2 linked regions of the Actinokineospora alba genome follow. The protein of the gene in region 2 interacts with the protein of the main gene of each other region in a pairwise test. Links are inferred from orthologs where the notes say so. Each region holds a gene or a part of one and is shown on either strand. Other genes may lie near its edges.

Region 1 (3,122 bases), 3.8 Mb from region 2 along the record:
TCGCGTCGATGCGTCGGCGCAGGTCGTGGACCTGCGCGCGGGACGCCGGCGAGCTGATCCACCGGCTGGTCCCGTCGGCGGCGGCGACCCGGCCGTCGAGGGTGGCGGCGTACTTCCAGGTCACGTGCGGGCGCCCGGTCCGCGCGTAGTGCAGCCAGGCGCGCAGCGGGCCGCGCTCGACCTCGTCGGCCAGCAGTCCACTCTCGACGGTGACGCCCGCCTCAGTCAGGACGGTGCGGCCGCCCGCGGCGGCCGGGTTGGGGTCGGCGACGGCGAAGACGACGGTTTTGACGCCGGCGGCGATGAGGGCGCGGGTGCAGGGCGGGGTGCGGCCGTGGTGGGCGCACGGTTCGAGCGTGACCACGGCGGTGCCGCCCCGGGCCTTGGTCCCGGCGTCGACCAGGGCCATGACCTCGGCGTGCGAGCCGCCGGGCGGCTGGGTGGCGCCCACGCCGACCTGGTTTCCGTCGGCGTCGAGGATGACGCAGCCCACCGGCGGGTTGGGACTCGTCGTCCCCCGCACCGCGTCGGAACCCGCGATGGCGGCCCGCATCGCCGCGGTCAGCTTGTCGTCCACCCGATCAGTTTCGCAGGTTCACCGATCCGGACTTGCCGGCGGCTCACCGGGGTCGGTCTCGTTGGCCGGGACACCGGCCACGGCGCGTCGGCGGTTGCGCCACAGCGTCCATCCCGCCGCGCCGAGGACCGGAATGGTCAGGCCGGTCATCGGCCAGTACGTCTTGAGCCAGTTGGTGATCCCGTAGGCCAGGTTGACTTCGACCTCCACCGGTTGGTCATACGTCTTGTAGTAGGTCGATGCGCCTTCTCTTGTCAGGTCCACGACCTTGATGACCAAGTCGAGCTTGAGCGATCCGCTGCGGGTTGGGCGCACGTCCCGGGCCCACTCGGCGAAACTGTCGGTGAGGAGAGTCCGCCTGTACGGACTGCTCAGATCGGCCACCATGACTGTGCCGATCATTGTCGAACTGATGTTGATTCGGCCGGTTCCCGGCAGCTCGGCAGTCACCCCCGAGGACGCGGCCTTCTCCGCGCCCCGCACCGTGACCCGATGCGAGTCGTTCACTCGCATCGGAGGGGGTGCCCGGTAGACGACCTCGCCTTTCGCAGCAGCGTTTCCTGCCGCTCGGCGAGCATCCGCCGGCCATCATCGGTAGTGGACGTGACCGGGGGTTCCGCGGTCGGGCTGACCGGCCAAATGGTGGTCGTCCCCTTGGTCGTGGTCTCCGGCTCCCAATACCACCGCGGCCATCCTCCAGGCGCGCGGAATGTTCCATGCCTTCGCAGGGGCCATGGCGACCACCTCACCCAAGAAAGCGTGGCCGGGCCGGGCCCAGCCGTCTCACCTGCACAATCGGTGAAACGACCTGCCGTGTTAGTGACCGATCAGGCGAACCTGTGGTTGGCCGAGACCGCCTGGGTGCGCAACGCCTCGATCGCGCGCGCGGGATCGGCGGCGCCATAGACGGCGGAGCCTGCGACGAAGCAGTCGACACCGGCCTCCGAGGCCTGCTCGATGGTGTCGCTGTTGATGCCGCCGTCGATCTCCACCAGCAGGTTCAGGTGGCCGGTGTCGACGAGGTTTCGCACGGTGCGGACCTTGTCGAGGACGTGGGCGATGAAGCTCTGGCCGCCGAAGCCGGGCTCGACCGACATCACCAGGAGGGTGTCGTACTCCTTGAGCACGTCGAGGTACGGCTCGATGGGCGTGCCCGGCTTGATCGACAGGCCGGCCTTCGACCCGGCGGCGCGCAGGTCGCGGGCGAGCTTGATCGGGTCCTTGGCCGCCTCGATGTGGACGGTGACGTTGTGGGCGCCCGCCTCCGCGTAGGCGATGGCCCAGCGGTCCGGGTCCTCGATCATCAGGTGGCAGTCCATCGGGATGTCGGTGACCTTGAGCAGCGACTCGACGATGGGCAGGCCGAGGGTCAGGTTCGGCACGAAGTGCGCGTCCATGACGTCGACATGGACCCAGTCGGCGCCGTGGATCGCGGCGAGTTCGTCGGCGAGCCGGGCGAAGTCGGCGGACAGGATGCTGGGCGCGATCATCGGTGCGGTGGACACAGGCCGGGAGCATAAGCGCCGGTCGGGGCCGCGCACGAACCGGGAACCCGCGCCGTGAGCCAGCTCTCGCAAATGCGGTGGCGGCCTTGGGTACGTTCGGTTCATGGCGAACGTGCTCTCGGTCAACGTAGGCGTCGCGCGACCCGTCGAGGGGAAGTCGGGGCTCAGCGCGATCGACAAGCGCCCGGTGGACCACCCGGTGGCGGTGCGCGAGCCCGGGCCCGCGGCCAGCGGGGTGGCCGGCGACGAGATCTGCGACAAGAAGCACCACGGCGGCCCCGACCAGGCGGTCTACGCGTACGCGCGCGAAGACCTCGACGCCTGGCAGACCGAGCTGGCCACTCCCCTGCCGTCCGGCGTGTTCGGCGAGAACCTGACCACGCGCGGCGTCGACGTGACCGGCGCCGAGGTCGGCGAGCGGTGGCGGATCGGGCCGGACCTGGAACTGCAGGTCACCGAGCCGCGCGTCCCGTGCCGGGTGTTCGCGGTGTGGATGGCGCAGCAGGGCTGGATCAAGACCTTCACCCAGCGGGCGATCCCGGGCGCGTACCTCAAGGTCATCACGCCGGGATCGGTCAGCGCGGGCGACGAGATCACCGTGGTCCACCGGCCCGGGCACGGGGTGACGATCGGGATGATGTTCCGGGCGATCACGACCGAGTCCGAGCTGCTGCCCGACCTGCTCGCCGCCGACGACCTCTCCGACGACCTTCGGTCCTGGATCACCACCCGGCTCGCGAAGTGACCCGTTTCCTCCGCCGCAAACGGCTCACCACCCGACTGTCGGCGTACGGAATCTGCGTGCGGGACGGGAAAATCCTGCTGGCCCGGTGGATCCACGGCGAAAGTCCACTGTGGAGCCTCCCGGGCGGCGGGGTCGACTTCGGCGAGGACCCGTGGGACGCCGTGGTGCGCGAGGTCGCCGAGGAGACCGGCTACGACTTCGAGGCCGACACCCTGCTCGGCATCGACAGCCTGCACCGCGAGGGCACCTTCCACGGTGTCCGCGTGTTCTACGAGGGCCGGGTCGTCGGCGGCGA
Region 2 (3,253 bases):
CGCCCGTCGGGTAGGTCTCTGACAGCAGGGCCAAGGCCTCGTCGCCGAACGGGTTGACGCCGGGGCCCTTGGCCAGGGCATGCGCGACGTGCACGTGCAGGCACTTGACCCGGGTGGGCATGCCGCCTGCGCTGACGTCGGTGCCCAGCGACTCGATGGCGTCGCGCTCGGCCAGGTAGTCGTTGTGCGCGGCCAGGTACTGCGCCGCCAGCGCCTCGTCCTCGGCGAGCCGGTCGGTCATCTCCTTCATGAGACCGGTGGTCTCGAGGGTGGAGATCTGCGACGCGAGCTTGTTGCAGGTCAAGTAGTACAGCGTCGGGAACGGCGTGCCGTCCTCGAGCCGCGGGCTCGTCTGGATCACCGACGGGTGACCGCTGGGACAGCGCGCCGCGACGGCGCGGGTACCGCGCGGCACCCGGCCGAGCTGCTGGGCGACCATGGCGATGTCGGCCTCGGTGACGGGCTCGAGGGTCACCGGCCCGCTCCGTGCACCGAGTCCCACAGCGCCTGGTACCAGGCCTGCTGCGAGATCGGGTGGGTCGGCTTCTGACCCGCGCCGGGGCCACCCGCCTCGGCGGGCAACTCGACCATGTAGGGCGTCTCCCCTGGCATCACGTACCGCAATCTCCTCTTGGCTTCGGCCTGGATCTGCGCGGGATCGGCCAACTGCGCCTTGCGCCGCTCAAGTTCCTCGACCTCGGCCCGTAACTCGGCCTGCCGCCGCTCCTGGACCTGCACGTCGGTCCGCTGCGACAGGTAGGTCCGCAGCGGCACCGCCACGCTCAGGGCCAGCGCGCCGACCACGGTCGCCAGCACCGCGGCGCGCCGCGTCGTCGACAGCCCGAGCGGGCCGAGCCGGGTGGCGCGCTTGGCGGGCGGGCGCTTGGGCGGCTCCTTCGCGGGGACCGCGGCGGCCGGGCGCGTACGGCGGACACTCTCCGGACGGCGGGCGGCGGATGCCCCGCCACGCCTGCCGCCCCGATCGCCTCCGCGCCCGGCCATCGGACTCAGGACTCCGGTGTGAAGCGCGGGAACGCGAGATCGCCCGCGTACCGCGCCGCGTCGCCGAGGGTCTCCTCGATGCGCAGCAGCTGGTTGTACTTCGCGGTGCGCTCACCGCGGGCGGGGGCGCCGGTCTTGATCTGGCCCACGCCGGTCGCGACCGCGAGGTCGGCGATCGTGGTGTCCTCGGTCTCGCCGGAACGGTGGCTCATCATGCTGCGGTAGCCGTAGGACGTGGCCAGGGTGACCGCGTCGAGCGTCTCCGACAGGGTGCCGATCTGGTTGACCTTCACCAGCAGCGCGTTCGCGGCGCGGCGGGCGATGCCCTCCTCGAGCCGGTCCGGGTTGGTGACGAACAGGTCGTCGCCGACGATCTGCACGCGCTCGCCGATCTCGGCGGTCAGGCGCACCCAGCCGTCCCAGTCGTCCTCGGACAGCGGGTCCTCGATGGAGACCATCGGGTAGTCGTTGATCAGCTGCGTGTAGTACTCGATGAGCTGCTCGGCGCTCTTCTTGGCGCCCTCGAAGCTGTAGGCGCCGTCGGAGTAGAACTCGGTGGCGGCGACGTCGAGCGCGAGCGCGACGTCGCGGCCCGGGCGGTAGCCCGCCTTCTCGATGGCGACCAGGATCAGGTCCAGCGCCTCGCGGTTGTTGCCCAGGCTCGGCGCGAAGCCGCCCTCGTCGCCGAGGCCGGTGCCCAGGCCCTTGGCCTTCAGCACGGACTTGAGCGCGTGGTAGACCTCGGTGCCCCAGCGCAGACCCTCGCGGAAGCTCTCCGCGCCGATCGGCGCGATCATGAACTCCTGGATGTCCACGTCGGTGTCGGCGTGCGCGCCGCCGTTGAGGATGTTCAGCATCGGCACCGGAAGCACGTGCGCGTTCGGGCCGCCGAGGTAGCGGAACAGCTCCAGGCCGCTGGACTCGGCCGCCGCCTTCGCCACCGCGAGGGAGACACCCAGGATGGCGTTGGCGCCCAGGCGCGACTTGTCCGGCGTGCCGTCGAGGTCGACCAGCTTCTGGTCGACGATGCGCTGGTCGACCGCGTCGATGCCGGCCAGCTCGGGGCCGATCTCGTCGAGGACGGCGGTGACGGCCTTCTCGACACCCTTGCCGCCGTAGCGCTTCGGGTCGCCGTCACGAAGCTCGACGGCCTCGTGCTCGCCCGTCGACGCCCCGGACGGGACCGCCGCTCGCGCCAGAGTCCCGTCGTCCAGCGCGACCTCCACCTCAATGGTGGGATTGCCGCGCGAGTCCAGGATCTCGCGTGCGCCGACCTGCTCGATGACCGCCACGTGGTGCTCCTCACAAAGCGTGCTATGTATCCGAGACGAGCCTAGCGGGGCGGATGGGCGGCTCGTCGAAGGCACGTCGGGCAGGCTCGGATCAACCCCCGTACGGAGGTCGATGAACATCAATCTCCCCCGTATTGTGAGCGGATTATGAGCGAGGACGGCAGCGGTACCTTCGAGGCGTTTCGGCGGGCGGAGTCCCTGGTCGCGCACCACAGACCCCTGGACGCCCTCGCCGCGCTAGGCCCGGTCCTGGAGGCCGCGCCGGACGCGCCGAGCGTGCAGTCGCTCGCCGGGCGGGCCTACCTGAACTCGGCGCAGTTCGGGCGCGCCGAGGCGGCGTTCCGGCGGGTGCTGGAACTCGACCCCACTGATCATTACGCGATGTTCGCGCTCGGTCGCACGCTGCAACGGCAGAGCCGTTTCACCGAGGCGCTGACGCAGCTGCGGCTCGCGGTGGCGATGAACCCGCTGCCGGAGTACCAGGAAGCGCTGGGTGAGGTGAACGCGCGGATCGCGTTGCAGCGCGACCGCTAGCCGAGTTCGGCGACCTTGCGGGCGTAGGCATCGGCGCCGCTGTAGACGTCGCGGCCGTACTGCAGCGACTTGTTGTAGGTGAACACGGCCTTCCACCAGCCTTCGCCGGTGGCGAGGTCGCCGCCGCTCGCGCACAGGTAGCGGGCCGCGGTCAGGGCCGCGTCGTCGACGTTCTGCGGGTCGGGTGGGGCGCCGTCGCCGTTGGCGCGCTTGGCCCACTTGCCCCACGTGGTGGGGAGGAACTGCATCGCGCCGACCGCCCGGTCCCACTCGCGGTCGCCGTCGAGCGCGCCGCCGTCGGTGTCGCGGATAGCCTGCACACCGGGTGACCCGTTGAGCGGCACACCGATGATCGGCTTGGTCAGGGTGCCCTCGTCGGTGACGCGGGTGCCGCGGAAGTGGCCGTGGTGGGACTCCACGCGGCC

Evidence for each region.
Region 1: the proteins of eno (region 2) and rpe interact in binary tests that used the Escherichia coli proteins (3 or more experiments, as listed by UniProt). The link is inferred for Actinokineospora alba from one-to-one orthologs.

What each region holds. Positions count from the first base shown.
Region 1 is NZ_SNXU01000001.1:6,245,528-6,248,649, forward strand. The notes cover bases 237-3,043. They hold rpe (ribulose-phosphate 3-epimerase), read right to left. Parts: upstream 2,068-3,043; coding sequence 1,405-2,067; downstream 237-1,404. Other genes in these bases: ribD (bifunctional diaminohydroxyphosphoribosylaminopyrimidine deaminase/5-amino-6-(5-phosphoribosylamino)uracil reductase RibD), read right to left, coding at 237-553; C8E96_RS28430 (hypothetical protein), read right to left, coding at 596-1,084; C8E96_RS33775 (MOSC domain-containing protein), read left to right, coding at 2,186-2,827; C8E96_RS33780 (NUDIX hydrolase), read left to right, coding at 2,824-3,043. Also shown: more of ribD, read right to left, coding at 1-236; more of C8E96_RS33780, read left to right, coding at 3,044-3,122. UniProt on the Escherichia coli protein: Catalyzes the reversible epimerization of D-ribulose 5-phosphate to D-xylulose 5-phosphate.
Region 2 is NZ_SNXU01000001.1:2,470,551-2,473,803, reverse strand. The notes cover bases 152-3,089. They hold eno (phosphopyruvate hydratase), read right to left. Parts: upstream 2,295-3,089; coding sequence 1,008-2,294; downstream 152-1,007. Other genes in these bases: C8E96_RS11780 (lytic transglycosylase domain-containing protein), read right to left, coding at 2,825-3,089; C8E96_RS11785 (tetratricopeptide repeat protein), read left to right, coding at 2,442-2,828; C8E96_RS11795 (FtsB family cell division protein), read right to left, coding at 472-1,002; C8E96_RS11800 (DUF501 domain-containing protein), read right to left, coding at 152-439. In the rest of the region: more of C8E96_RS11800, read right to left, coding at 1-151; more of C8E96_RS11780, read right to left, coding at 3,090-3,253. UniProt on the Escherichia coli protein: Catalyzes the reversible conversion of 2-phosphoglycerate (2-PG) into phosphoenolpyruvate (PEP). It is essential for the degradation of carbohydrates via glycolysis.